3 regions of the Mesorhizobium sp. C372A genome follow, and region 1 is predicted to be linked to each of the others. Evidence: predicted binding sites of a transcription regulator. Region 1 holds the regulator's gene; each other region holds the start of a gene.
The links. The regulator LexA, encoded in region 1, represses DNA repair genes until DNA is damaged. The targets are predictions, from matches to a motif close to TGTTCNNNNTGTGTTCNG.
Positions count from the first base shown of each region.

Region 2: dinB (DNA polymerase IV) is a predicted target of LexA. The motif match lies at 3,888-3,905, and genes of this name have one in related genera.
Region 3: NLY42_RS05140 (putative DNA modification/repair radical SAM protein) is a predicted target of LexA. The motif match lies at 6,950-6,967, and genes of this name have one in related genera.

Region 1 covers NZ_CP100475.1:4,636,579-4,646,583, forward strand. Annotated here, with positions in the region: gene NLY42_RS22255 (GntR family transcriptional regulator) at 1-464, shown strand, start outside; gene lexA (transcriptional repressor LexA) at 670-1,452, shown strand; gene NLY42_RS22265 (ComEC/Rec2 family competence protein) at 1,446-3,902, opposite strand; gene arr (NAD(+)--rifampin ADP-ribosyltransferase) at 4,009-4,425, opposite strand; gene gltX (glutamate--tRNA ligase) at 4,888-6,309, shown strand; gene gltA (citrate synthase) at 6,492-7,823, shown strand; gene lpxB (lipid-A-disaccharide synthase) at 7,970-9,148, opposite strand; gene NLY42_RS22290 (LpxI family protein) at 9,138-10,005, opposite strand, start outside.
Region 2 covers NZ_CP100475.1:5,523,174-5,533,178, forward strand. Annotated here, with positions in the region: gene NLY42_RS26620 (DUF2934 domain-containing protein) at 1-187, opposite strand, end outside; gene NLY42_RS26625 (hypothetical protein) at 280-495, opposite strand; gene NLY42_RS26630 (DUF1236 domain-containing protein) at 594-923, opposite strand; gene NLY42_RS26635 (hypothetical protein) at 1,265-1,567, opposite strand; gene NLY42_RS26640 (hypothetical protein) at 1,729-2,055, shown strand; gene NLY42_RS26645 (hypothetical protein) at 2,196-2,426, shown strand; gene NLY42_RS26650 (hypothetical protein) at 2,447-2,668, opposite strand; gene NLY42_RS26655 (heme-copper oxidase family protein) at 2,935-3,342, opposite strand; gene NLY42_RS26660 (hypothetical protein) at 3,497-3,733, opposite strand; gene dinB (DNA polymerase IV) at 3,966-5,207, shown strand; gene NLY42_RS26670 (hypothetical protein) at 5,493-5,591, shown strand; gene NLY42_RS26675 (hypothetical protein) at 5,650-5,748, shown strand; gene NLY42_RS26680 (hypothetical protein) at 5,940-7,109, opposite strand; gene NLY42_RS26685 (EamA family transporter) at 7,255-8,136, opposite strand; gene NLY42_RS26690 (dihydrofolate reductase family protein) at 8,448-9,029, opposite strand; gene NLY42_RS26695 (SRPBCC family protein) at 9,195-9,731, opposite strand; gene NLY42_RS26700 (ArsR/SmtB family transcription factor) at 9,728-10,005, opposite strand, start outside.
Region 3 covers NZ_CP100475.1:1,110,493-1,120,497, reverse strand. Annotated here, with positions in the region: gene NLY42_RS05175 (AraC family transcriptional regulator) at 1-243, shown strand, start outside; gene NLY42_RS05170 (MarR family winged helix-turn-helix transcriptional regulator) at 270-740, opposite strand; gene NLY42_RS05165 (CobW family GTP-binding protein) at 1,157-2,212, shown strand; gene NLY42_RS05160 (WD40 repeat domain-containing protein) at 2,462-3,436, shown strand; gene NLY42_RS05155 (hypothetical protein) at 3,438-3,890, opposite strand; gene NLY42_RS05150 (aspartate aminotransferase family protein) at 4,046-5,428, shown strand; gene NLY42_RS05145 (glutamine synthetase family protein) at 5,464-6,849, shown strand; gene NLY42_RS05140 (putative DNA modification/repair radical SAM protein) at 6,969-8,204, shown strand; gene NLY42_RS05135 (UdgX family uracil-DNA binding protein) at 8,207-9,877, shown strand; gene NLY42_RS05130 (glycerate kinase type-2 family protein) at 9,952-10,005, opposite strand, start outside.

The DNA.
Region 1 (10,005 bases):
GCGACCGTGAGTGGGAAGACGCGGTCGTTGCCGCCCACTATCGTCTCTCACGGTGCGGGTCTGTTCTCGACGATCCATCGGATGATGCGGTCGACGCGTGGTACGAAAAACACGATGCCTTCCATGCGGCGCTGCTCAGTGCCGCGACATCCAGCTGGCTGCTGCGCTTCAATGCGACGATTTCCGACCAATTGCATCGCCATCACCGCTTTCTGGGTCTGGCCCCGACGCTGCGCGCCGCCGCCGGCCGCACGGATGGCCACCGGAAGGCCGTGGCGGCCCTGCGCGACGCCGTGGCGATCGAACACCATACCGCCCTGATGGAAGCGGCCCTCGATCGCGACGTCGAACGTGCGAAAACTCTGATGACCGCTCACATCGGCTACACGCTGCAGGTCTATGCCCAGAGTGAACCCGGCGCGGATGCTGCGCAGCCCCGTCCGAAAAGGAAGCGGCGATCGTAGCCGACGACGCAGGGCACCTTGTCTTTGTTTCACCCCGTTGCCGGCCAACGACTACGAGCGCCGCTCGCGGTGCCGAACGTTACGCTGAACAAAACGTCAACACATTCATTAAACTTTAAAAGGTTGCGGAACACAACTGGAACAGATAGTGTTTGTTCTGGGTTTGTTTTTTCTGATTCTGGTTTCAGAACCCCTGGGGGCCGCGATGCTGACGCGCAAACAACATGAGCTTCTGATGTTCATCCATGAACGCCTGAAGGAGAGCGGAATCCCGCCGTCCTTCGATGAGATGAAGGAAGCGCTTGACCTCGCCTCCAAGTCCGGCATCCACCGCCTGATCACGGCGCTTGAGGAGCGCGGTTTCATTCGCCGGCTGCCGAACCGGGCGCGCGCGCTGGAAGTGCTGCGGCTGCCCGACTCGATCGCACCAGGCCTCAATGCGGCGAGGAAGTTTTCGCCGAGCGTCATTCAGGGCAGTCTTGGTCAAACCGGCCAAGGGCAAGGCGGCCAAGGACAAGGCGCGATGGGCCAAGGCGGTCTCGGCCGCCAGATCAGGCCGGGCTCGCCGTCGCGTTCGATGTCTGCCGGCAATGACGATGCCGTTTCCTCGATTTCAATCCCGGTGATGGGACGCATCGCCGCCGGCGTGCCGATCGACGCCATCCAGCATCAGACCCATTCGATCTCGGTGCCGCCCGACATGATCATGGGCGGTGAACACTACGCGCTCGAGGTCAAGGGCGATTCGATGATCGAGGCCGGCATTTTCGATGGCGACACGGTCATCATCCGCAATGCCGACACAGCCAGCCCCGGCGAGATCGTGGTGGCGTTGGTCGACGATGAGGAAGCGACCCTGAAACGCTTCCGCCGCAAGGGCGCCTCGATCGCCCTGGAAGCCGCCAACCCGGCCTACGAGACCCGCATTTTTGGACCGGACAGGGTGAAGGTGCAGGGCAAGCTTGTCGGATTGATCCGGCGCTACTGAGCCGGCTTGGGTTTGTACTTTTCACGCTGGTTGTAAGGCGGCAGGCCGCGCGCTTCGCGGGAGAAGCGGCGTTGCTCGTGCCAGGGGCGATACGGCTTGTCGACGGCGAAGCGGATGGTTGGCGCTGCAGCTGCCGATTGCGGATCGAAGAAGACGGCGGCGCTGCCGTCGCGGGCCAGCTGTTTCTTCGTCACGACCAGCACCAGCGGGTCGCGGCACGGATTGTAGGCCGTGGCGTCATCGATGACGATCAGGCTAGCGAAGGCACAGGCCGGCCGCGCCGTCTTGCGGTCTTTCGCAAGCGCTACAATGGCTCCGGAAGGGTGCCGGGCGATACAGAGATCGCCGGTGCAATAGAAGGGCGAGCCGGGCGGCAGATCGAGCGGATCGAGATCGAACCGCGTATCTGTTGCCTCGAAAATCTCAGGTGGGATAATGGTTTCGGCCCGCAGCGCCCGTTTCCAATTGTCCGTGGTGAATTCGTTGGAGCGTTCGCGGTTGAGGGCGAGTTCGCCGCCACCGATCGGCATGGCCACCAGATGCGCATCCTCGGATATGAGCACGTCTGGCGTAAGCACCTGCGGCACCGTCAACAGGCCGGCCAGCGCGAAAGGCACGGCCGCCAACCTGAGCCAGGTGGTGGCCATGGTGGCGATGACGAGGGCGACCGCCACTAACAGCACCGAGCGGATGGAGATCAGCCCGACGGCGTCGACCGGCGAGCGCTCGGAAATCCAGGCCGATATAGCGATCATCGCCATCAGACCTTTGCCCATCACATAGAGGAACGGCCCGTCGGCGCCGAACGGCATCGCCAGTGCGCTGAGCACGGCAAAGGGCATGACGATCAACGAAACAATCGGCATCACGGCCAGATTGGCGATCAGGCTGAGCGGCGACACACGCTGAAAATGCCAGATGGCGAACAGCAAGGTTGCACTGCCGGCGATGATCGAGGTCATTGCGAGGCCGCCCATGGCCAGCGCGAATTTTCGCGACAGGAAGCCGACGAAGGAGCGCTTTGCCGGCGGCGTTCTCACCTTGTCGGCGCGGTAATCGGCCCAGCCGGCATAGGCGCCGACAAGGGCGGCAGTGGCGGCAAACGACATCTGGAAGCTGGGACCGACCACCTCGTGCGGCGACACCAGGATGACGGCAATGGCGGAGATCGCCAGATTGCGCATGGTGAGTGCGGCGCGATCAAACAGCACGGCGACAAGCATGACCGCCAGCATGATGAAGCTGCGCTCGGCGGCAACCACGACGCCTGAAATAACGAGATAGGCGGCGATCGAGACAAGCGCTGCCGCGGCCGCATATTTCTTCACCGGCCGGCGCGAAGAGAAATCGGGAAACAGCGCAAAGGCGCCACGCAGCAACGCCATGATGGTGCCGGCAACCAGCGCCATGTGCAGGCCGGAGATGGAGATGATGTGGTAGATGCCGGTGCGCCGCATCGCTTCGTTGACCTCGTCCGGGATGCCGGCGCGCACCCCGACAATCAACGCCGCGGCAATCTCGCCTTCGGCGCCACCGATCTTGCCCCTGATATGGTCGGCAATGTTTTCGCGCGCGTTCTCGATTGCCGAGGAGAGCCATGCGGTCAGCGGCGGCGGTCCCTGCGTAGCAATGGTTTTCGGATTGCCGAGAAAGAAGCCGCTGCCGCCGATACCGGTGAAATAGCTGTCGAAGGAGAAATCGTAGCTCTCCGGCCGCACCGGACCGGTCGGCGGCAACAGCCTGGCATAGCCGGTGATCAGGGAGCCGGCGGTCATATCGGCGGGAACGGTCCGCGCCGAGAGCCTGACCCGCTCCGGGGCGTAGCGCAGCTCGGGGTAAGCGGTCGAAACCACGTCGAGCGTCAGCCTGATGCGGCCGCTTTCCATCTGTTCGAGACTGACGACGCGGCCGGTCAGCCGTGTCTGAATCTCGGAGCCGAGCATCTGCGTTCCGGCGCGCCAGGTCTCGACCTTGGCGGCGACGACGCCGAGCGCGCACAGCATCGCGGCCATGCAGAACAGATGCGTCCTCGGCCGCGATCGCGTGGCGACAGCGCAACATGTCGCCAGCACCACAATGGCGATTGGCTGCGCAAAGCCCGGCTCGCCGGCCAGCGAGAAGTAGACGATGACGCCGGCTGCCAGGAAAACCGGGACCAGCAGGAAGGCGACGCCCCGGTCGAGCTCCGTGTTGGCGGCCACGGCAAGGCTGCGGCGGAGCGCGGGCCATGACGGGCGGCGAAGCCGTCTGCGCAGTCGGGCGATAGATCCGGGCGCTGTGACTTGCGCCGGCAACGCGTCACCGGGCAGCGCGGGCGCTATGCCGGGATGCGGCTCAGGCAGCGCGAGGGGCAGCGGCTCGGCATAGGGACTATCGGCAAACAGCGAGCGTTCGCTGACGCCTGCCTCGGCGCCTTCGCCTTCCTTCGTGCCCCGGCCACGTCCAGCCATCAGGTCTGCCCCTTGCGCCCCAGACCTCCTATGCTACATGAACGCGCAAAGCGCGAAAGTCCGTGCGGTCGCGTCCACCGCGCCGGAATTGACCCGCCAAGGACGCTCAATCCTCAATCATATCCCGGCCCTCCGCCCTCAGGCGAGCAAGCCCATCGTGCATTGCCTTCAATTGTTCCGGTGTATGACCCTGCCATTCACCGAGTTCACCCAGGATGAGCAACGGATCACGGGAGCGGTAGGATTTCGTCGGATTACCGGGAAATTTTTTGTCGGTCAGGTTAGGGTCATCCATAAAAAACCCCGTCGGCTTTACGATGTAAATCCTTTGACGACCGTCACCCGTTGCAAGCTCTGCTCCCCAGATGGCGGCTTCCAGTGTCTGGGTGAAATAGATCCATGACAGTGGTTTACCTCTGAAATTGGAAGGGTGGCCGACGCTCAGCAGATCCCCGGGTTTCAAATCCGCCCGGGTACCATGGTAGAACGGATCACCCTCCGTATGGTCGGCGTTTTCGGTCATCGGTAGTCCTTCTTTCAATCATGCCTCCTTCGTGGCGAGACCGGCCTGCACACAGTTGCGGTGTTCACGATAATGATTGCAGAAAGGTCAATATGCGTGACCAAGCCAACGCTGTCACGGCGGCGTTGTAGTCGGGCAGTGCCGCATCCGTGAAGAAATGTCCGCTCGTCAGAGGGGGCTACCACCGTCGCAGCGATGTTCCAGGCACTGTGACGGACGCTGCAGCCGAATGAAACCCAGACATTGACGCTGCTGCCAAACGAGGTTGCGCGGAGGGTGCGAACAGATTTTGTGCTACAAGGCTCCAGCGCCAGTTGACGCAACCGATAATTGCCGACGTGCCCCGGCCACGTCCAGCCATCGGGTCTGCCCCTTGCGCCCCAGACCCCCTATGCTACATGAACGCGCAAAGCGCGAAAGTCCGCGCGATCACGCTCCGCTTTCCAAGGTTCCAAGAGTTCCATGTCCGACACGGTCGTCACCCGTTTTGCCCCCTCGCCCACCGGCTATCTGCATATCGGCGGCGCGCGCACGGCGCTGTTCAACTGGCTGTACGCCAAGCACACCGGCGGCACGATGGTGCTGCGCATCGAGGACACCGACCGCGAACGCTTCAACGAGGCGGCGACACAGGCCATTCTGGATGGGCTGACCTGGCTCGGCCTTTCCTGGGACGGTGAGGCCATATCGCAGTTCGAGCGCGCGCCGCGCCACCGTGAGGTGGCCGAGGAGCTGGTGCGCCTGGGCAAGGCCTATTACAGCTACGAGACGCCTGCCGAGCTCGAGGCGATGCGCGAGGCCGCACGCGCCAAGGGTCTGCCGCCGCGCTACAACGGCCAGTGGCGCGATCGTGCCCCCTCGGAGGCTCCCGGCGTCAAGGGCGCCATCCGCATCAAGGCGCCGACCGAGGGCGAAACCGTGGTGCACGACCGTGTGCAGGGCGAGGTGCGCTTCCCCAACAAGGACCTCGACGATTTCATCATTCTGCGCTCGGACGGCAATCCGACCTACATGCATGCCGTCGTCGTCGACGACCATGACATGGGCGTCACCCACATCATCCGTGGCGACGACCATCTGACCAACGCCGCGCGCCAGACGGTGATCTACAACGCCATGGGCTGGGACGTCCCGTCGATGTCGCATATCCCGCTGATCCACGGCGCCGACGGCGCCAAGCTGTCGAAGCGGCACGGCGCACTCGGTGTCGAGGCTTATCGCGCCATGGGCTATCTGCCCGAGGCACTGCTCAACTATCTGGCAAGGCTCGGCTGGAGCCATGGCGACGACGAGATCATGTCGATCAAGGACATGATTTCGTGGTTCGACATCGGCGATGTCAACAAGGGTGCGGCGCGCTTCGACTTCGCCAAGCTCGAGTCGATCAACGGCGCGCATATGCGCAAGATGGCCGATGCCGAGCTGTTCGACATTTTCGTCGCCACTCTGCCATACCTGGAAAGCGGACCGGCTATCGCCGCCCGTCTCGACGACGCCAGGAAGGCGCAGCTGCTGGCTGCCTTGCCGGGTCTGAAAGAGCGCTCCAAGACGCTGGTGGAACTGGCCGATGGCGCGGCCTTCCTGTTCGTCGAGCGGCCGCTGCCGATCGACGAGAAGGCGGCAGCACTGCTCAGTGCCGACGCGCGCGCGATCCTGCGCGGCGCACATGCCGCTTTGCAGACTGTTTCGGGCGATTGGTCGGCTGCCGCGGCTGAAGCCGCGGTGCGCGAGTTCGCAGCGGCCGGCGGCCACAAGCTCGGCGCCGTGGCCCAACCGCTCCGGGCGGCCCTTACCGGCCGTAGCACCTCGCCCGGCGTGTTCGACGTGCTTGCCGTGCTTGGCCGCGAGGAAAGCCTGGCGCGGATTGCGGATCAAATCGATTAGGAGCGAGCTGGCCCAAAAAGATTGGCATTGAAAGGCGGGTTTCGCAGTGCAACATTAGGCCTTGGCCCAATCAGGCACGCACCTCCCAAAATGCGGTGGCGAGTTCGCGCATTCCGGTGATTTCGACGTGTCGTTTTGCAGGAATTGCCTTGCCGGCATGAGGAACATGAAGGAGTTTGAGAATGAGCGAAGCTGCGACAAGACTGGAAACCGGCAGCAAGACGACGCACCCGTCGACTGCCACGCTCGAACTGGCCGGCAAGACGCATGAATTCAAGGTGCGAAGCGGCTCGGTCGGGCCCGACGTCATCGACATCGGTGCGCTCTACAACACCACCGGCGCCTTCACCTACGATCCCGGCTTCACCTCGACGGCGAGCTGCGAGTCGGCGATAACCTTCATCGACGGGGATGCCGGCATCCTGCTTCACCGCGGCTACCCCATCGACCAGCTGGCCGAGCATGGCGACTTCCTCGAAGTCTGCTACCTCCTGCTCTACGGCGAACTGCCGACCAAGGCGCAGAAGGACGATTTCGACTACCGGGTAACGCGCCACACCATGGTGCACGAGCAGATGTCGCGCTTCTTCACCGGCTTTCGCCGCGACGCGCATCCGATGGCTGTGATGTGCGGTGTGGTCGGCGCGCTGTCGGCCTTCTATCATGACTCCACCGACATTTCGGACCCATACCAGCGCATGGTCGCCTCGATGCGGCTGATCGCCAAGATGCCGACGATTGCGGCCATGGCCTACAAATACCATATCGGCCAGCCCTTCATTTACCCGAAGAACGAGCTGAACTTCGCCGCCAACTTCCTGCACATGTGCTTTGCGGTGCCGTGCGAGGAATACAAGATCAATCCGGTGCTGGCGCGCGCCATGGAGCGCATCTTCATCCTGCATGCCGACCACGAGCAGAACGCCTCGACCTCGACCGTGCGGCTTGCAGGCTCGTCGGGCGCCAATCCGTTCGCCTGCATCGCCGCCGGCATCGCCTGCCTGTGGGGCCCGGCGCATGGCGGCGCCAATGAGGCGGCGCTCAACATGCTGGGAGAAATCGGCCATGTCGACCACATCCCGGAATTCATCGCCCGCGCCAAGGACAAGAACGATCCGTTCCGGCTGATGGGCTTCGGCCATCGCGTCTACAAGAACTACGATCCTCGTGCGAAAATCATGCAGAAGACGGCGCATGAGGTGCTCGGCGAACTCGGCATCAAGGACGATCCGCTGCTCGACATCGCCATGGAGCTGGAAAAGATCGCGCTGACCGATTCCTACTTCATCGAAAAGAAGCTCTATCCGAACGTCGATTTCTATTCCGGCATCACGCTGAAGGCGCTGGGCTTCCCCACCACCATGTTCACCGTGCTGTTCGCGGTCGCGCGCACCGTCGGCTGGATCGCGCAGTGGAAGGAAATGATCGAGGACCCGCACCAGAAGATCGGCCGCCCGCGCCAGCTCTATACCGGCGCCCCGGAACGCGACTACGTGCCGATTGCGAAAAGGTGAAAGAGAGTGAATGGTGAATGGTAAGTAGTGAATAGCAGGTAGTAATAGCAGGTAGTAAGTAGCAGCTTGATTATAGTCGAGAGCTCGTTAATCCTATTCACTATTCACTATTCACTATTCACTATTCACTATTCACTATTCACTCGCTAAGCCCTATTCGCTCTCCCGATGTGGCGAAGAACGACATCGGCGGCGATGTCGCCGGAGGGCCTGTCGGTGGCCATGCGTCTAGCAACCTCGCCAAAGCCGTCCTTTTGCCAAGCGCGGTAGGCGGTGTCTGAGAACAGTGCCTCGAGCTGCCGCGCCAGATAGTGCGGCCGCACATACTGGTTGTAGCTTTCCGGCACGACCGGCCGGTCGGCAATAAGGTTGGGCAAAGCAGCGCTCCACACCGTGATCAGGCTCTGCGCCATCAGCATGATCGGATCGAACTTGTAGCAAGAGATCATCGGGACACCCGACATCGCCAGTTCCAGTGACACCGTTCCAGACGCGATCAGCGCCGCATCGGCCTTGCCGAAGGCCTGCCACTTGCGCTCGGGATCGAGGATGACTTCCGGCTCCTGATCCCAGCGCGCCACCGATGTTTTGACCAGTTCGGCGACATGCGGCACCGTCGGCAGCAACAGCCGCAGCCGGTGGCCACGCGCGCGCAGCGCCGACACCGTCTCGCCGAACGGACCGACAAGCCGGCTCACCTCGCCGCGCCGCGACCCTGGCAGGACGAGCAGCGTCTTGACGTGATCGGCCGAGAGATCGCGTGGCTGGGCTTGCGCCCTGGCCGCTCCCAGCACGCCTGGATCATGCGTGAGGCGATGTCCGACGTAAGTGCCGGGCGGGCCGCCGAGACGGCTGAGCTCCTTTACCTCGAAAGGCAGGATGCACAGTATGTGGTCGACATAGGGCTTCATCGCGGCCGCCCTACCCGGCCGCCACGCCCAGACGCTCGGGCAGACATAATGGATGATCGGGATCGACGGATCGGCGGCGCGGACCTTTTTGGCGACGCGCAGCGAGAAATCGGGGCTGTCGATGGTGATCAGACAGTCGGGTTTTTCGGCGGCGACAGCACTTGCCGTCTGGCTGATCCGCCGCATCAGGCGCGGCAGGTCACGCAGGATCGCGCTGAGCCCCATCAGCGCGATCTCGGCGCCGTCGAACAGCGGCGCCAGTCCGAGCGCCTGCAGATGCCGCCCGCCAGTGCCGACGAGTTGCACCTCGCGCCCGGTCATGCGCTTCAGCGCCTGCACGATGTCGGCGCCCAGCAGGTCGCCGGATTCTTCACCGGCGACGATGGCAATCTTCAGCGGCTTCTCACCTGCCATGGACAGACTCCGCAGCCGGCAGGCCGAACACGAACAGGCCGAGCGCATTGGCGCGCGCGAGAACGGCGGGGCCTTCGAGGATGAGCGAACGGCCGGCTTCGACGGCAATGCCGGCGAGCCCCGCGGCATGCGCCGCCTCGACGGTCTGGGGGCCAATAGATGGCAGATCGGCACGCAATTCCTGGCCAGGCTTGGCGCATTTGACCAGGACACCGCGCGTCTTGCCGGCCAGCCTGCCATGGCCGCGCAACTGCTGCGTCCGCTCGAGCAGTCCGTGGGTGCCCTCGACGCCTTCCAGGGCAACAGTGCGGCCACCGATGGCAATTGCCGCCTGACCAATGTCGAGCGCGCCGATGGCCTTTGCCGCCGCGTGTGCCGCCTCGATATCGCGCCAGTCGGACTTTCGCGGCACTGCTTTGGTCAGCGGCCCTTCGGCCGCGACGAGCCGGGGCACGACTTCATGCGCACCGACAACCTTGACGCCCCGTGCCTCCAGGCCGCGGGTCAATATCTTCAACAGCCCGTCATCGCCGCGGGCAAGCGCCATGGCGAGCGAGGGTATAAGTGCCAGTAGCCCAAGGTTCGGACGCATGTCGACCAACCGCGGCCTGCGCCTGATCTCGCCGGCAAGCACAAGATGGGTGATTCGCCGGCGCCTCAGCAACGCAACCAGCGAGCCGATGTCTTCCAGCGCAAGGCTTTCATGCTCATAGATTGTGAGGTCGGACTGACGGTCGGCCTGACCTTCGACCAGGATGATGACGGGCGGATGTCCGGCCTCCGCCAGGCCGGCGGCAACTTCGACCGGCAAGCTACCGCCGCCGGCAATGATGCCGACCCTGGCGTCCGGCGCAAGA
Region 2 (10,005 bases), 890 kb from region 1:
GCTTGGCGGCTGCCTTGGCGGGCTTGGCGTCAGCTTTCTTCGCCGCCTTTTTGGGCTTGGCGACCGCGCCATCGACTTCAGCCGTGGCCTGCTCCCAGTGTTCCTGATGCGCGCCTTCAGGCCGGCCGGCCTTTTCCCAGATCTCGTGCGCGCGCTGGCGAATGCGGTCCTGTTTGTCGTCCGTCACTTAAGCCTCCGTGGTTGGGTCCGATCGGTTGGTCCAGATTCCACGAAAACATTAGCCGAAAATTCGGCCGGCGTCTTGAGTGACGAGACATCTCAGCGCGGGTCGGAAATCACCGCAACGCCGAGCAGCGCCGCTTTCTTGACGATCAGCCCCGCGAGGTCGGCATCCGAACGATCGGTGCCGGTGCGCTCCCGCAGGAGCGCGATCGCTTCCTTCATCGATAACAGCGCCGTGTTGCGCTCGGCCAGCAACTTGTCGCAACACGCCGCAACATTGGCGGAGTTCGGGGTCTCGACATGCGGCAACATGGCAATTCTCCTTTCATCATGTTCGTCATTCGGCCCTGCCGCCCTTTTGGGAAGAACGACAGGGCCGTATCACCGATGAATGGTTAGGTTGTCGAGCGTTACTCGACCACCTCGACAATCCTGCGCGTGCTGGGGTCGACCAACACGGTATGGTTGTCGACGACGGCGTATCTGTACTGAACGTCGGGAACCTCCTGCAGCTCGACAGTGTCAGGCAAGGCAGTGCCGACATTCAATTCGACGCCGAGCAGATTGACCGAGGCAAGCGGATGTTTCTTTACGTACTGGTGCACGACCGTGCGCTGTTCCGGGGTGATGATCACCTGCTGCTGTGCCGGCTGCGTGACGATCACCTCGTCGGCGGCGGCAATGCCGATACCAGCGATCATGGCGAGCCCGGCGACGGCGGGAATAAGGATGGTTTTCATCTTCGTCTCCTGTCGTTGTTGGCGAGCTCCGCCGTGTTCCCGCATGAGGCGAAAACAGCGCAGATCGAGGTGGCGGGCTCCTGGAGGCAAACGCAGCCGGTACGGTCTTGTTCCGCAAGCGGAGACTAAATTGATCGGCTTCCCGGTCATGCCAGCAGAACCCGCACCCGCAAGATTCGCATTGAAGCACAATCCCTCAGGAGACCTTCGACATGGATGATGCACGGCTCCAATTCCGGTGGCGATTGCGGCCGGCGCCGGCATTGATCCGGTGACCGCGTCGCCCGGCCAAGACCGGAACCGACCGCCTTCGTGCCACGCCGTGAAGTTTCAAGCAAAGGTCATTGCTTCGGCGGCTGCGCAGGCACCTCGCCAGGCTTGATCACCGGCGTCTTGCCCTGATCCGGCGGCGGCTGCGTCATACCCTGGTCACCACTGGGCGGCGGCTGCAGCACGCCGCCGCAGGGACCGAGCGTGCTGGTCGATTCGCCGCCGCCATTGGCGACCGGCGGCTTCTGACCATCGTCCTGAGGCTGCGCCTGGCAAGGCGCGGCAGGGCCGTGCTGGTCGCTATTGTCCTGCGCGGCCGCCGGGTCGACCAGCGCCAAGAGCAGCACGCATGGGATGAGGGGGAAAGTCTTCATGGTCCAGCTCCTCTGGATTCATCTCCTTGGCAAAGCAGACTAGTCCTTGGCAAAGCAGACTGGCGGCAATTGGTTCCACTGAAGCTGGAGTGGTTGCTGGAACCTGGCAGCCGGAAGTGAGTTCCACCTTCTCGACGCTAAGCCGCCCAGAGGAGGCAATCATGGAACGAAACAGAAAACCCAATGACGAGGTCGAGGCGCCACCGAGCAAAAGCGATGCCCGCGACAGGATCGCCAATGATGAAGTGGAAGCGCCGACGCCGCGCCGGCAGGATTGGGATGCGCTGCGTGGCGCAACGGTCCTACCCGACGGAGCAGATGAGGAAAGCCTGCCGGACACCACCGGTGTCGAGAAGGAAGGCGAACTGCCCGAGGAGGATGACGACAACCCCTACCAGGACAGTGACGATGCCTTGCCCGACGACGCCGAGGAAGCCGCCATTGGTCACGACCTGGCGAGGCGCGGCGGCCCGTTCGACGACGTGTAAGGCAGCGACCGCGGACTTTCGAGAGGTTTCCCGGGACGTCCACGCCGTCACCAGTTGGACCAAGTATGAGCTGAAGGCGATGCCGGAGCATCGCGATATTTCGAAGGATCCGGCTGGCCGGATCCTTCGTTTAAGGCGCCTTGGCGGTTTGGCTTAGCCCTTGTGGTCAAGGGCTGGACGGCGACAATCTCGGCACCTTCGACAGCCGAGAAGCAGCCGAGAAGCACGAACGCGAAGCCCAATATTTCAAGCGCCGTCGAGGCCGCTCGCCTGAAATCTTCAAAGTGCGCAAGAAATCCCCGCCGCGGGCGGTGCAGACACGCTCCGGCATCGCGGCGCTGCGAACCGGGCCATCGACCGCCGGCACTTGAGTGCCGACGGGCTCTGACCTTCAATTCGACCCGGGATCGCCGAGCGCCTCGGTGACGAAGGACGCCGCGATCAGGTCGTCGGCGTCGAGGCGTAGGGAGCCTTCGACACCTCCCATGATGGCTGCGACCTTCTGGAAGGTCTGCATCTCGTGTTCAGTAACGCTGGCGTCTCGCATCCTGGCTTTCAGATCGGCGATGCGTCGGCCCAGTGAGGCCGACGTTCCGATTTCTCTTTTCGACATGGTGGCCTGCTCCTCCCCCAACCCATGCTGTGGACGTACTCAAGTCTGCCTATATATAAGGCAGCGCGAATACAGTCGCCGCAACGCGCGATATCTGGGAAGGTTCCGGCGCCAAATAGTCACGAAATAATACGTGGTGGGACTCGGGTATGTTAAACGCCGACGCGGCGATAGACACCGCAGCCAGCGGCTGCGGCCATCGGCCTGGCCAACCCGTGTCGCGGGTCGCGAATGCGGGTCGGACTTTGATCGCCGCGCGCGAACAGTCAGCGAGAGGCCGGAACCACGCCGGACACCGAGCGCGCCGTTTCGGGCGAAAACACCACGAAAGCAAAAACCAGAACGGCAGCGGCGATAATGAGCGAGCCGCCGGCGACGATCGGTTCAAGCGCCGGGTTTCCCTGCAGCATCACATACAGCGCCGGCAGCATGATCACCAAGCCGAGAGTGTAGAGCCCGTAGTGGATCATGGCGACGCGACGCGCCGCCTTTTGCGGATTGAGCGCGTAGTAGCCGCCGAAGATGGCGCTCGTCACCCAACCGAGCAGATTGATATGCGCGTGCGCCGGAAAAGCGGCGTGGTCGCCCGAGATCGCCATCTGCAGGCCGGCCGCAATCCCCAACATCAGGAACAAGATGGCAGTTTTGAAAAAGAGTTCTGAAACCCTCGGCATGTCATTTCTCCCCCTATGCGGTCTGCGACCGCTTGCGACCTGGAGAATACACCCACGCGCAGAAATTTTCCACGCCCCGGTTATGGGGCCATGCCTGCACAGCTTTTTGCACGCTGTTCGACTTTTCTGGCTGCCACAACCCGGCGCCGCCGCGCTACGGCGTCAGCAAGATGTCGGCGCCCGCTCGCTCGTCGAACACCACCGCGCAGCCGCGCCCCAGCGCCACTGCCGACAGCGCGTTGGCCACCGTCTCGTCCGGCGATACGAAATCACCGGTCAGCACTCGCAACTCCTCCACCGCCCTGGCCATTGACACGCAGTGCCCGGCAACGCGATCGCTCGTGCAGGCGTCAACGACGCTGACGAGGTCGATCATCTCGAACTGGCCCATACCGGCCTCCACAAAAACAGCGTCCCGTCGCGGATATGAACGCTGAGGCGAGAGACAATGTTCCGCAGGTCCGATGCCCAGGCGGAGCACTCGACGGCCCGACCTGGAACGGACCGGCCGGCGGCAACCGCTTCGCTTGACAATAGGCCCTGTTTGTTCTCTATTTGTTCGGAAAAACGCCTCTCACAACAGACGCGGCTAATGCTGCAACGCCGCAAAGGGAACGGTCGGGATGGAACCCACCATCCTGCATGCGGATCTCGACGCCTTCTACGCCTCGGTCGAGCAGCTGCTCGACCCGGCGCTCAGGGGCAAGCCGATCGCCGTCGGCGGCGGCGTCGTGCTTGCCGCCTCCTACGAAGCCAGGGTTTTCGGCGTGCGCGGCGGCATGCCCGGACGACGCGCGCGCGAGCTTTGCCCCGGACTGATTTTCGTCGGCGGCCATTTCGCCGACTATCAGCGGCTGGGCGATGCCGCCATCAAGGTGCTCGACGATTTCACGCCGCTGGTCGAGCGGATTTCCATCGATGAAGCCTTTGCCGACGTCGCCGGCTGCACGCATCTGTTCGGGCCGCCGCCCGAGATCGCCGCCACGGTGCGTCGGCGCGTCCGGGCAGAGCTTGGCCTGCCGATCTCGATCGGCGTGGCGCGCACCAAGCATCTGGCCAAGATCGCCTCGCAGGTGGCCAAGCCCGACGGGCTGGTGGTGGTCGATCCGGACACCGAACTTGCCTTCCTGCATGATCTGCCGGTCGGGCTGATGTGGGGCGTCGGCCCGGCGACCAAGGCGCGGCTGGCCGAGATCGGCATCGAGACCATCGGCCAGTTGGCAAAGACGCATAGTGGGGCGCTGCGAAGGTTGCTCGGGCCCGCCGCCGGCGAAAAGCTGGCGTCGCTGGCATGGAACCGCGACCCGCGAAAGCTCGAAACCCACAGGCGGTCGCATTCCGCCGGCGCGCAGTCGGCGCTTGGCAGACGGCCGGCCGAAGCGCGTATCTTCGGACCCGTGCTGCTGCATCTGGCAGACCGGGTCGCCAGCCGGCTCAGGGCGAAATCACGGCCCGGGCGCACGGTGACGGTGCGCGTGCGTTTCGCCGATCTGCACGCCGTCACACGCTCGCTGACGCTCGATCAGCCGATTTCGGCAACCGCGATGCTGGCCGAAATCGCCGGGGAGCTGGTGCGCGGCGTGCTGGCCGCCAACCCTCGGGAGAAGACCATCTCGCTGCTGGCGATCTCGGTGTCGCAGCTGGAAGAAAGTGCCGAGCTGCAGCTGGAGCTGCCGCTCGGGCTTGCCGATGAAAAGCAGCGGCCCGGCAGCAGGCAAGGCCTGGCGCGCTTTGGCGCCGACCGCGCCATCGACAAGATCCGCCAGCGCTTTGGCAGAGAGGCTGTCGGCTATGGCGCCGTGGCGCTGGAAGCCCGGCGCTCGGTTCCCGATGCCTTCCGCGAACTGGCGGAGAAGGAACTGTGAGTGCGGCGCGACGGCAAGGCCAATGTTTAGGCTGGGCCAGTCCGCGCTGCATTGCCGCTCTGTTTGAGCAGGCCGACCAACCAGGCCAGACCCGCCGCAGTTTCGGACATTTTTCGCACCGCAACCCGGCCACGCCATGCACGCCCAAGAACAACGCTTTGTCGATGAAGGTGGACTTGCAGTTAGCGCATCGGCGCCAAGAAAAACCGGGATGGGACAGCGTGGCCGCGAAGGTTGACAGTGCCGATCCGTCTGGCATTATCGCGTAAGCTCGGAGGATTCACTATGAAGAAAACCTATTCGAAGCCTGTTCTGGTCAAAAAAGGCAAGCTTTCGCAGGTTACGGCGCTCGCCAATGGAGCGGGTTCCGGCCCGATCGAGTGAAGTCGTTGAGTCGGCTGTCGCCTGATCTGGCGGCCTCGCCTGACACTGGAGATGCGGCATGAAGAAGACCTATTCGAAGCCGGTGCTGGTCAAGAAGGGCAAGCTCTCGCAGGTTACAGCCGACAATGGTAACGGCTCCGGGCCGGTCGCCGTCTAGCAGCCGATTATCCGACGCCTCGTGCCGTCTGGCCGGGAACAGGGCTTTGGGTGCCCGACGTGGAGAGTGGAAAATGAGGAAGACCTATCTGAAACCGGTGCTGGTCAAAAAAGGCAAGCTCTCGCAGGTCACCGCGAACGGTGCTTCCAATCCGCGATAAACCCTTTCACCCCGATTAATCGCGACACGCTTCAGCGCACAACCACCAGATCGTCGAGCACGAGCTGCCAATAGTGGCTCGTGGAGAGGCGCACGCGCGTCACCGCCGCCAGCATCGGCGCATAGTGGACGGGCGCCAGTGCCGACAGGACGATCGTGTCGCTGGCGATCAGCCGGTCGCCAAGCCAGCTCTCGACCAGTGCGGTTTCGCCTTCGGACTTCAACCATGCCGCTGTCAGCATCACGGAATGGAACCCGAACGGTTTGTCGCTCGAGAATTCGGCCGGGTGTCCGCTGCTCGTATAGCAGACATGGTCTCCCGAGATATTGCCGTTGACGTAGCCTTCGCTGCCTTCAGTATGATCGCGCGCCAGTGCGTTCAGGTTGAACCAGGTCAACCCGGCATAACCGGACGGCACCTTGCGCAGGCCGCGCGTCGTGACATCGTCGAAACCGATGGCCTGCAAGGACGCGGCGCTGTCGACAGCCGCGTTCTCGGGCGACAGCAGGCCGAGTTCGGTCGGGTAGGCCGACAAGGCCAGTCGTCGTTCCATGCCACCGCCGGTGATTTCGATCGCGTCGGCGTCATCGGGCAGATCGAGGCGGAAGCCATCGCTGAGCGGATGCACCGCCACCTCTTGCCCTTTCGCCATCACCGAGATGCTCGCCGAGATACCGTCCGCTACGCGGCCGCTGAGCCGGCGTATCGCAAACAGGCCGACCGGCTGCAGCATTGCTTCCGAGACCAGCCCGGTGGGCGAGCCCGGCAGCGGCCGGAGGTGCTGCGACTGGACCTCGTTGGCGCTGCTGGAGCGCCAGCCGGGCGGAACCGACACGGTGAAGCGGTAGCTGCCCGGCACATGGATGGGCGCGGCCCGACGTTTGGTCGACGCCAGGAAATTGGCAAAGCCGCCGCGATTGCTCCGCGCCGCGGCGACGAAGCGGCCGTCGCCATCATGCAGTCTGACCATGATGCCAGCCATCGGGCGGTCGCCGAGCCCGTAGCGACCGTCGCGATCGGCATCGAAATAGACAAAGGTCGAATGATTGAGCTTGCCGTGGTTGCCCGACCAGTCGCGGCGCACGGCGTAGTCGTTGGCCGGATCTTCACGAAGCCGGGCTCTGCGACGAGACCGCGCCAGCCGCCAGGCGAGAGCCGCAACGACAGCGGCGAACCCGACAAGGAGTATTGCCTTGATCACGGACGGCTCAAGCAATGCTGTCGGCCCTGCTCATCTGGATCTCCTGCGCATACATCGATCCATATATCGATGCTGCAGGCGCTTGAGCAACCGGACACGGGACCGGCGGACCACGGCATCGGCGTCACATATCCATTTCAGGCAACTATTCCGGCGACGGCACCGGCGGCTTCGTGGTCAGCGCGGCGCCGAAGGCGGCGACGACGACTGCGGCAATGCCCGCGCATTGCAGCGGGCTCAGGATCTCGTGCAGGAACAGGAAGCCGGCCAGCGCGCCCAGCGCCGGCTCCAGACAGGTCAGCGTGCCGTAGAGCCTGGCCGGCATCCGGGTCAGCGCCACCATCTCCAGCCAGAACGGCAAGGCACTGGAGAACAGCCCGACCAGCAGCGCGCTGACCAGGATCGCGGGTGCGATCAGGCCGGTACCCGCCTCGGCGAGGCCGAACGGCAGGGCGACGGCAGCGGCAATGACCAGCCCGTAAGCCGTGGTCTGGCTGCCGAGCTCGGCGCCGGCCTTTTGCGCAAAGACGATGTAGAGCGCCCAGCAGCCGCCGGCTGCCAGCGCCAGCATCACGCCGAGCGGGTCGAGTGCACTGCCGGAGTGGATGAAGGGCGACAACAGCAATATGCCGGAAACGGCCAGGACCACCCAGACGAAGTCGGTGGCGCGCCGCGACGACAGCGTCGCCACAAGCAGCGGGCCGGAGAATTCGAGCGCCACCGCGACGCCGAGCGGGATTCTGGCGAGCGCTGCGTAAAACAAAAGGTTCAGCGCCGCGAGGTTGACGCCGTAGGCGATGAGCCAGGGCAGCACGGCGCGCGACGGCCGCACCCGCCACGGCCTCAGCACCGCCGCCAGCATCAGCGCGCCCACGACCAGCCGCAGCGCCGTGGTGCCATTGGCGCCGATCAGCGGAAACAGGCCCTTGGCGAAGGTGGCGCCGATCTGGATCGACACCATGGCGCCAAGCAACGCGCCGATCGGCAAGGCCTTCGCTTCAGCTGCGGCAATCGACGTCGACGTCAATTCCAGTCCCTCCGCGCGGTGCGCCGCAGCGTTGGCCCGAGATATGGATAATAGGCCTGGCTGTCGTGTGGCACGGGCAGACTGTTGATGGGGCAAGACGTGGAAGGCGAACGCCGACGCATTTCCTCTCCCCCGTCGATCGGGGGAGAGGTGTCGAGCGAAGCTCGACGGAGTGGGGGTCGACCGTCCATCACATCCGCCCGATTGCCTGCTTGCCGGAGGCGGCGACCGTGGGTTTCATGAGCGCCTTCCCCCACTCCGTCGCCGCTTCGCGGCGCCACCTCTCCCCTCCGGAGGGAGAGGAAAAGAGGCTAGCTCGCCAGCCGATACACCAGGCTCACACGTCCATCCGAAAGCGCCTCGGCCTTGCGCAGTTCCAGTCCGTGCCGGGCGTGCACCGTGCCGAACAGCGCCTTGCCGTCGCCGGCGAGCAGCGGGTAGACGATGAGCCGCATTTCATCCACTAGCCCCGCCTCGATCAGGCTGGCGGTGAGGCGGGCGCCGCCCATGAGGTAGATGTCCTTGCCGGGCTCGCGCTTCAGCGCCGCGATGTCGTCGAGGCTGCGCAGCAAGCGCGTGGAGGCCCAGGCTGCCGTCGTCATGGTGTTCGACAACACATAGTGCGGGGTTTTCGCGGCAAAGCGCGCCCATTCGAGTTCGGCCGGGTCGACCAGTCTGCCGGTCATCGGCAATGGCTGGTCCGGCTCGTTCTGTTGGATCGCGCTCCAGTAGCGCTCATAACCGGCATACATGACGCCGCCGAGCAGGCAGGCGTCGATCTCAGGCATCAGGCCGTATTCCTCCGACCAGTTGTCGACCCAGTCGGCGAAGCCTTCGGGGCCTTCGATCTTGCCGTCGATGGAGATCTTCATTCCGGTGATCAATTTACGCATGACTTCCTCCTTCGGGCTTGCGGGATGCAAGCACGTTGCCTGGTTTCACTTCCGATGACGCGCCGCGGTATCTGGCGAAGGCGCGTGTTTCGCCGGCCCTTGCGCCGGCATCCGGCGCAAGGGATCGATGGTGCCCGGTTGGACCGGGCGATGCGTTAGGTCAGGTCAGGCCGGCAGGCGCCGGTCGTATTCCGCCACGATACGGCTAAAGCTGTCCCAGAACGGTTCGGGCTTCTCGGCCGCCACGCGGGCAACCAGGAGGTCGAGATGCACGTGCCAGCCTGCGGCATGCATCATCAGGCTCGAGCGGTCCGGCAGGCGGCGGTGGACCAGGGTGAGCAGAACGTCGTCGCCGCGCTGCGCCAATTCGAAGGTGACATTGCCGCTGCCGTTCCAGGTGATGGTGAGCTTGCGCGGCGGATCGCACTCGACGATCTGGTTGTGCATCCGCTGCTCGCCGCCACTGAAGCTGGCCGGCCTGTCGCCGGGCGGATCGGTCAGTTCGTCGTTGCGCCAGACCAGCTCGAAGGAAGAGCCTTCCTCCATCTCCATGTCGCCGGCCGCCAGCCATTTGCGGCGCAGATCGCTCTGCGTCAGATATTCCCAGACGCGCTCCCTGGTTCCGGGCAAAAGCCGTTCGATCCTCAAAGTGGCCGGCTGGATCAGCTGGGCGTAGCCGTCGAAGCTGTTCATCTGGTTCATCGGTCGTCTCCCTTGGAAGGTGTTGGCCTGGGTGATTCCGGCTTCGATGGTTCTGGATTTGCCGGTGCCGGCGTTGACGGCGTTGTCGACGTTTTGCGCCCCGCCTCCTCGCGCAAAAGCTGTTCGAGGACATCGAGGCGGCTGTTCCAGAAACGCGCGTATTGGCCGAGCCACTGATAGGCGGTGGCCAGCGGGCGGGCCTCGAGGCGGCAGACATGGGTGCGCCCGCGCACTTCGCGCCGGATCAGCCCGGCATGCTCCAGCGCCTTGATGT
Region 3 (10,005 bases), 3.0 Mb from region 1:
GACCGCTATGCGCTGTCACGCCATTTTCGCGCGACCTATTCCACCAGCCCGCATCGGTTCCTGCTGATGCGCCGGCTGCAAAAGGCAAGACGGATGATCGAGGTGGGCGAGCCGCTGGCCGAGATTGCCGTTGGCGCCGGCTTCAGCGACCAGAGCCATTTCAACAGGCATTTCAAGAAAGCATTCGGCCTGACGCCCGGCCGCTGGTCGACCCTGGTGCGCGGCCCTTCGGTGACGGCCTAGCTCAAGACACGCGGCCGCCGTGCCGGTCAGTCGTCGATGTCGGCGTCGTCGTCGACGAGCACCAGCTCCTCGTTCGACAAATTGGCCTCGATGCGGGCGAGCAGCTTGAACAGCGTCTTCTGTTCTTTCTTGTCGAGGCCCTTCAAGGCCTGCTTTTCGGTCTTCTTCACCGACTTCTCGATGGCGTGGATGATCTCGCGGCCGGTGTCGGTGAGAAAGATATGCGCCTGGCGTGCATCTGCGGAAGAGGCGCGCTTTTCCAAAAAGCCCTGGGCCTGCAGCCGGTTTATGGTCTTGGTGATGGTCGGCGGGCGCACGCCCAGGCGGCCGGCGAGATTGCCGGGCGTCTGGCCGTCCTCGCGGTCGAGCGTCAGCATGATCTGGTCCTGGCCGGCATAGAAGCCGTGCGCCAGAAGCCGCGCCGCCAGCGCGGTCCTTGCCAGCCTTGCCGCCGAATGCAGCCGGCTCATCGTTGCAGTCTTGTCCGCCTTGGCCATGGTGATCCCTCTTCGGCCGTACCGGTGCGTGCAGCATAGACGCAGCCGGCCGGTTGGCAATCGACGATCAAAAAGATTCCGGCTTTCGAAACAGCTTTGCCGGCAAGCATTTGTGGTGCTCGAAATGGTGATGCCAGATGTTTATTTCAGTTAGATGACAAACGAGTTTCCGCCAAGGCGATTGCAACGGTTTGACGCGGCGCGGCTCAGCACAGGTCAACGAAGAGGCGTTCCCGGCGACACGTTGATGGTCGGCATCCCTCGCACTCGGCCTCTCGGTCTACCCACCCGCTTCGTCAACCTGGGTCAAACACCCAAGCGGTTTGCCTCGTGCAAAAGGCCGGCACACATCCTATATGCCAACAATCCCTTCTTGCGGCCCGCAATTCCGTGGCCCAGCCATTTCGAGGCAAGATATGAGCGAAGCACAGACGCAAATCCCCGTGACCGTTCTCACCGGCTATCTCGGCGCCGGCAAGACGACGCTGCTCAACCGCATCCTGTCGGAAAACCATGGCAAGCGTTACGCCGTCATCGTCAATGAATTCGGCGAGATCGGCATCGATAACGATTTGATCGTGGAATCCGATGAGGAGATCTACGAAATGAACAATGGCTGCGTCTGCTGCACGGTGCGCGGCGACCTGATCCGCGTCGTCGAAGGCCTGATGCGCCGTCCCGGCCGTTTCGACGCCATCGTCGTCGAGACCACCGGCCTCGCCGATCCTGTGCCGGTGGCGCAGACCTTCTTCATGGACGACGACGTGCGCTCCAAGACCAAGCTCGACGCTGTCGTGGCCCTGGTCGACGCCAAGCACCTGCCGCTCAGGTTGAAGGATTCCAAGGAAGCCGAGGACCAGATCGCCTTCGCCGATGTCGTCGTGCTCAACAAGACCGACCTGGTGACGCCCGAAGAACTGGCCAAGGTCGAGGCCACCATCCGCGCCATCAACCCGGCGGCCAGGATCCACCGCACCACGCGCGCCGGCGTGGCGCTGTCCGAAGTGCTCGACCGCGGCGCCTTCGACCTGTCGCGCGCATTGGAAAACGACCCGCATTTCCTCGAGGCGCACGATCATGATCACGACCATCATGACCATGACAGGCACGATCACCACGACCATGATCACGACCATCATCATCACGATCACGCGCATCCCTCCGACATCCATGACGTGACCGTGCAGTCGGTGTCGCTGCGCGGCGGCGAGATGGACCCGAAGAAATTCTTCCCGTGGATCGAGAAGATCACTCAGATGGAAGGTCCCAACATCCTGCGGCTGAAAGGCATCATCGCGCTCAAGGGCGACGACGAGCGCTATGTCATCCAGGGCGTGCACATGATCATCGAAGGCGACCACCAGCGCGCCTGGAAAGACGGCGAAAAGCATGAGAGCCGGCTGGTGTTCATCGGCCGCGAGCTTGACGCCGAACGGCTGAAGAAGAGCTTTGACGCCTGCCAGGCGGCTTGATTTCCGGACTCTATGGCGCTAGCGCTGCCCGCTCTTCCTTCTCCCCTTGTGGGAGAAGGTGGCCTCGCGAAGCGAGGTCGGATGAGGGGTGCTCCAGCTCGGCACCGACGGCGATCCGTTCAACACCCCTCATCCGTCTCGGCGCTGCGCGCCGATCCACCTTCTCCCACAAGGGGAGAAGGTCGGCGCCAGGCCTGGCCGCCTCAGTGGCTTCCCGGGAGTGGTGACAGCTTCATTGGAATGGTCCTGATGCCCACAGTTGCTCCCCTCGACCTGGAAGTTCACTGCCTTGCCGCCGTCTTCCTCGACAACGTGCCGCATTTTGCGCTCGCCGATGGGAAAGTTCATAGGCTCGACAACGGCCACAAGACAATTCAGGCCAATGACGGCCTGCTCTCCACGTTCCATGACGCCGCCAACGACCGCCTGATCACCGGCGGCGAGGACGGCAAGATTTTTGCCGTTGCCGCCGGCGGCAATGTCAGCGAACTCGCCAGCGTCGGCAAGAAGTGGATCACCAGCGTTGCCGCCGGGCCGCAAGGCGCTATCGCCTATGCCACGGGCAAGACTGCGTTCGTGCGCTTTGCCGACGGCAAGACCAAAGAGTTTGCCCATCCACGTTCGGTCGAGGGGCTGGCCTTCTCCCCCAAGGGCATGCGCTTCGGCGTCGCCCGCTACAATGGCGCGACGCTGCATTTCCCGGCCGCCGAGGGCAGACCGGTGGAGCTGGAATGGGCCGGCGCCCATACCGGCGTGACCTTCTCGCCGGATGGCGCCTTCCTCGTCACCACCATGCAGGAAAACGCGCTGCATGGCTGGAAGCTCGCCGACGGCAAGCACATGCGCATGACCGGCTATCCCGGCAAGGTCAAAAGCCTGTCGTGGAGCGTGAAGGGCAAGTGGCTGGCGAGTTCCGGCGCGCCGGCGGCGATCGTCTGGCCGTTTTCGGGCAAGGACGGCCCGATGGGCAAGGCGCCGCTGGAGCTCGGCACGCGCGGCAACGCCATGGTGACATCGGTTGCCTGCCATCCGAGCCAGGATGTCGTCGCCGTCGGCTATGATGACGGCATGGTCATGGCGGTGCGCTTTACCGATGCCAAAGAGGTGCTGTTGCGCCGCCCAGGCATGGGCGCCATCACCGCGATGATGTGGGACAAGGAAGAGCGCCGGGTCGCCTTCGGCAGTGCCGCCGGCGACTGCGGCGTCATCGATATCTCGGCGTGACCTATTCGGCTCCGCACGACACCTTGCCGGTCAATTCTTTCGGCTTGCCGTCCTGTTCCGTGTCGGCGGCGTTGTCGTAGACGGCAAGCGTGTACCGGCCGCCATAGACGCCCTCGTCACTGGTCTTGGTCAGGATCGTCAGTTCGACAGAGTTGAATTTATCTCCGAGCTGATGCTCGTGGTAGATGTTCAGCCGCAACTCCTTGTCGTCCAGCCAGTACTGGGTGAGGTCGGAATCCTCGAAGACGGTCTTGCGCAGACTGTCGCCTTCCGGCCGGCCAAGTATCTCGAGATCGCCGCGAAAATTGAAGGTCGGGCCGCCCATACCTCTGGTGACCCCGGCGCCGACCTCGAATTGCACCGCTTTGTCATCGACGGAACACCAGACGCCGCCCGATGCGGAAGCCGCAGCGGCCGACAAGAGTAGCGCAATAGCGCAGATGATCGTCCGCATTTTTCTCCCCAAACCACAAACCCGATCGCATTGGCGCCCGACTGCGCCGGTAGGTCAAGTCTGCCGAACTTGCTGCTGACCCAATGCAGCGCACCAACACGGCCAATTGCGGTTGCCGTCGCCAATTGGGTAGTGTGCCGGCCGAGAGGGATTTCATGCACAGCACGAACAGTTCAAAGGCGTCCATCGGCGGTATCAGCCGTGACCGCATCGCTGCATTGCGGACAAGCGAGGCGAACACCTTCCGCAAGGCGCGGCCGAAATCGCAGGCCAAGGTCGGGAACGGCCTGCCAGGCTTCTTCGGCGGCGTGCCGATACACTGGATGAACGACTGGCCGACGCCATTCCCGATCCTGGTCGACAGCGCCAAGGGCGCCGCCATCACGGATATCGACGGCAACAGGCTGGACGATTTCTGCCTCGGTGACACCGGCTCGATGTTCGGCCATTCGCCGCCGCCGGTGGCGCGCGCCATCCGCCGCCAGGCCGGGCGCGGCCTGACCTATATGCTGCCTTCGGAAGATGCGCTGGCCATCGGGCCGCTGCTCACACAGCGCTTCGGTCTGCCGTTCTGGCAGATCGCCACCACCGCCACCGACGCCAACCGCTTCGCGCTGCGCGTCGCCCGCGCCGTCACCGGCCGCGAAAAGATACTGGTCTTCAACGGCTGCTATCACGGCTCGGTCGACGAGACGATGGTCCGGATGGTCGACGGCAAGCCCGTGAATCGGCCGGGGCTGGCGGGTGAGTTTCGCGACCTGACCAAGACGGCGAAGGTCATTGAATTCAACGATGTCGCCGCGCTGCAAGCAGCGCTCAAGGACAAGGATGTCGCCTGCGTCATTGCTGAGCCGGTGCTGACCAATTCCTGCATGGTGCTGCCCGATCCGGGTTTTCACGACGCCTTGCGCAAACTGACGCGCGCGGCCGGAACGCTGCTTCTGATAGACGAGACGCACACGATTTCGACTGGACCCGGCGGCTACACCAGGAAATTCGGACTACAGCCCGACCTGTTCGTGCTGGGCAAGCCGATCGCCGGCGGCGTGCCGGCAAGCGTGTGGGGCATGAGCGACGAGGTCGCCTCGCGCTATGCCGACTACAATCGAACCAAGGAGCCGGGCTATTCCGGCATGGGCACGACGCTGTCGGCGAACCCGCTGCAGTTCGCAGCCATGCGCGCAACGCTCGAAGAGGTGATGACGCAGGAGAATTATGCCCGGATGGATCGCCTCGCCCTGCGGCTCGATGCCGGGCTGACCGGCGTCATCGATCGCTACAATCTGCCCTGGCATGTCGCCCGCGTCGGCGCCCGCGTCGAGTTCATCTGCGCCCCTGGCCCGCTCAGGAACGGCGCCGAAGCCGAGACTGCCCATGCGCCGGAGCTTGAGGCGGCTATCCATGTCGCGCTGGTCAACCAGGGCGTGCTGATCGCGCCCTTTCACAACATGATGCTGATCTCACCGGCCACCACCGGCGCCCAGGTCAACCGGCTGATCACCGCCTTCGCCACGGTTGCGGCAAGGCTGACGGCATGAGACAAGCTGCCAAGCCAAACTCGAGTACACTAATCATGACTTCACCTTCGGGCTCGACGCCCGCCGAGGCGCAAGCCTTTCTCGACGCCCATCCCGAAATCGAAGCCTTCGATATCGTCTTGACCGACGCCAACGGGGTCGGCCGCGGCAAGATCGTGCGCCGGCATGAGCTGAAAAGCATCTTCGAGGGCGGCCGCCACATGCCGATCTCGATCCTCGGCCTCGACATCACCGGCGAGGATGTGCACGAAACCGGGCTGATCTGGACGACTGGAGACGGCGATCTCAGGGCATGGCCGATCCCCGGCACGCTGGTGCCGCTTTACGGCACGAACCCGCCGCGCGGCCAGTTGCTGATGGCGATGTACCATCTCGAGGGACAGCCTATGTCGTCGGACCCACGGCTGGCGCTGGCCAGGCAGGTCGACATCTTGGCGGCCAAGGGCCTCTATCCCGCCGGCGCCTTCGAACTCGAATTTTTCCTGCTTGCCAATGAGCGTGACGCCGACGGCAAGGTAAAGCCGGCGGACGCCGTGCTCGACGGCCGCCGCTCGGCCAAGACGGAAGTCTATTCCGTCGACCATCTGCACGGCATGGAGCCGCTGTTTTCCGACATCTATGCCGCGGCTAAGGCGCAAGGCATTCCGGCCGAAACGGTGATTTCCGAATACGCGCCCGGCCAGTACGAGCTGACGCTGAACTATCGCAAGGATGTCATGCGGGCGGCCGACGACCTCGTCATGTTGAAGCGGCTGGTGCGGGCGCAGGCGCGCCGCCATGGTGTCACCGCCTGCTTCATGGCCAAGCCGATCGAAAAATACGCCGGCTCCGGCATGCATTTCCATGTTTCGTTGCAGGACAAGAACGGCCGCAACGTTTTTGCCGAGGCTGGCGGCGAAAGCTGGTCGCTGCCGCTGCTGCAGGGGCTCGGCGGGCTGATCCAGACCATGGCCGAATCGATGCTGGTGTTTGCGCCGCACGCCAATTCCTGGCGGCGCTTCGTCTCGCAATCCTATGCGCCGGTGGCGCCGACCTGGGGCGTCAACAACCGTTCGGTGGCGCTGCGCATCCCGGCGGGCGACGCCAAGAACCGGCGCATCGAGCACCGGCCGTCGGGTGTCGACGCCAATCCCTACCTGATCGCGGCAACGGTGCTGGCCGGCATCATCAAGGGTCTGGATGAAGGCCTCGACCCCGGCCCCGAAACCACTGGGAATGGCTATGAAGCCGCCATCACGCGCACGACCATGCCGGTCGACTGGCGCGCTGCGATCGAGGCGGCGCGGGCATCGAGCTTCCTGAAAGAGGCGCTTGGCGAGGATCTGCATCGCACCTTCGTGGCGATCAAGCAGTCGGAGTATCTGCGCGTCGCCCGCACCGTCAGCGAGCTGGATTACCACCTCTACCTCCACGAGGTCTGAGAGACCGCCTGGAACTCGGGCAGTCGTCCTGCTAGCCCGACGATCAGGCGGCGATTACTTTTTCGCCGCCTGCATCAAATGACGTGGCGCTGCAGCCTTCAAGAACATATCATGAACGGATGAGCGCACCCACCGTCCGTGAAAAGCTGGCAATCCTGTCTGACGCCGCCAAATACGATGCTTCCTGCGCCTCGTCCGGCTCGGCGAAGAAGGATTCGCTCCAATCCGGCGGTATCGGCTCCACAGAAGGCATGGGCATCTGCCATTCCTATGCGCCGGATGGCCGCTGCATTTCGCTCCTGAAAATCCTGCTCACCAATTTCTGCATTTACGATTGCAGCTACTGCATCAACCGCTCGTCATCGAATGTGCGCCGCGCCCGCTTTAGCATCGACGAGGTGGTGAAGCTGACCATGGATTTCTACCGGCGCAACTACATCGAGGGCCTCTTCCTGTCCTCAGGAGTCATCCGCTCCCCGGACGAGACCATGGCCGAAATGGTGGAAGTGGCGCGGCGGCTGCGGCTGGACGAAAAATTCTCCGGCTATATTCATCTGAAGACCATTCCGGAAAGCTCGGCCGAACTGGTCGAGCAGGCCGGGCTCTACGCCGATCGGCTGTCTATCAACGTCGAACTGCCGACCGATGAGGGCGTCAAGAAACTGGCGCCGGAGAAGAAGCCGGAAACGATCCGGCTTTCCATGGCGAACCTGCGCCGGAAGATGGAGGAAAAAGCCGAGCCGACGCTGAGGACCAAGAAGCGCGAACGCTTTGCGCCCGGAGGTCAGTCGACGCAGATGATTGTCGGCGCCGACAAAACATCCGACGACGGCATTTTGCACACCAGCGCGCGGCTCTATGGCAGCTATCACCTGCGGCGCGTCTATTATTCCGCCTTCAGCCCGATCCCGGATTCGTCATCGTCGCTGCCGCTGCAAAAACCGCCGCTGATGCGCGAGCACCGGCTCTATCAGGCCGACTGGCTGATGCGTTTCTACGGCTTTTCGCAGCCGGAAATCCTCGCCGGCAGCAGCGACGGCATGCTCGATCTCGCCATTGACCCCAAGCTCGCCTGGGCTTTGCGCAATCGGGCGAGGTTTCCCGTCGACATCAACCGCGCCGACCGCGAAGCGCTGCTGCGGGTTCCGGGTCTGGGCACCAAGGTGGTGGCGAAGATCCTTGAAACCCGCCGCCACCGACGCATGCGGCTGGAAGATGTCGGACGGATCTGCCATTCGATCGCCAAGCTGAGGCCCTTCATCATCGCCGAAGGCTGGTCGCCGGGCGGACTCACCGACAAGACAGGCCTGCGCGACACGATCGTAAAGTCCTGCGAACAACTGTCGCTGTTTTGACCATGCAGCCGGCTCAGCTCGACCTTGCCCGATACACTGTCCGGCTAGCGAGCCAGACCGATTTCGCCGGTTGGCGCGATGCGGCACGGCGTCTGGCGCTGAATGAGGTCCGGCCTGAGGATATTAGTTGGGGTGTCGGGTCCGACGCCAATGATCCTCAAGATGCCTTGCCGGCGGTGCCAGAGGGCGCGCAGCTTACCGTCCCGCGCGAGTTCATCGCCCATGCCGAAACCGCCTTCTGCCACTCCGACCCCGGCCGGTTTGCCTTTCTCTACTGGATGCTTTGGCGCCTGCGCACCGAGCCGAAACTGCTGGCGATCGCATCCGATCCCGACACCAGGCGGCTCGAAGCCATGGAAAAGGCGGTGCGGCGCGACAGCCATAAGATGCATGCCTTCGTACGCTTCCGGAAGATCGGCGACGGCGAGAACGAGCGCTACGTCGCCTGGTTCGAGCCGGAGCATTTCATTGTCGAGCGCAACGCGGATTTCTTCGTCCGGCGGTTCACCGGCATGCGCTGGACCATCCTGACGCCCTATGCCTCCGCCGACTGGAACGGCGAAAGGCTGGCGATCGGGCCGGGTGCGGCCAAGGGCGATGCACCCGATCAGGACGACACCGAGGCGTTGTGGCTGACCTATTTCGAAAACATCTTCAACCCGGCGCGGCTCAAGGTGAAGGCGATGCAGAAGGAGATGCCGAAGAAATATTGGCGGAACCTTCCCGAGGCCTCGCTCATTCCAGATCTGATCGCAGGAGCGGACGAGGCCGCCAGGGATATGATTGCCAGACTGCCGACAACGCCGGCGCCGCACCACGCCAAGCTGCAGGCAAGACATTGGCCGAAGCCCGAGCCGGCCGAGGCGCCGGATGAAGACGATGCCAAGACGATTTCCGATTTGCGCGAGGCTGCAAAGGGTTGTCGTCGCTGCCCGCTCTGGCGCGACGCGACACAGACCGTGTTCGGCGAGGGGCCGGATGACGCCAAAGTGGTCTTCGCCGGCGAACAACCTGGCGATCAGGAAGATCTCGCCGGCAAACCTTTTATCGGGCCAGCGGGCAAAGTGTTCGATGCAATTCTCGATGACGCAGGCGTCGACCGGCAAAAAGTCTACGTCACCAACGCCGTCAAGCACTTCAAGTTCGAGCCGCGCGGCAAGCGCCGCATCCACTCGAAGCCAAATACCGGCGAAGTCCAGGCCTGCCGCTGGTGGATCGGCCGGGAGCTTGAGCTGCTCAAGCCGGACCTCGCCGTGGCGCTTGGGGCAACGGCGGCGTTGTCGCTGCTGGGCAAGGCCATTGCTGTGACGAAAATGCGCGGCCAGGTGATCGAGCGCGAGGACGGTTTGCGCGTGTTCATCACCATCCATCCTTCCTTCATCCTGCGTATTCATGAGCCGGCGGACAAGGAGGCAGAGCGCGAGCGGTTTCTCAGCGATATGAGAGAGGTGAAGCGGCTTATGGGTCGTGAGATGAGCGAAAGCCTCAGCGACATCGTCATCCACGGGCGGAGCAAGGAGGGAAGCGACGCAGCGCAGACCCGAGGATTCATGCCGCGACGTTTGGACGCTGCTACGGTGCAGAATTCTGCTCCGCTGCGCTCGACGGCTAACATCACGGAATGGACCCGGGGCTTCGCGACGGAGCTTCGCTCCTGCTTCGCCCACGGATGACGAAGCTGAGTGGCTTCAGCCAATCACCTACGGTCGTGAATCCAACGTTGGAAACTTCGGCCGCCACGGCCGAATTAACTGATTAGGATTGCCCTCAGATCATTCACATTCGTACCCGTCGGCCCCGG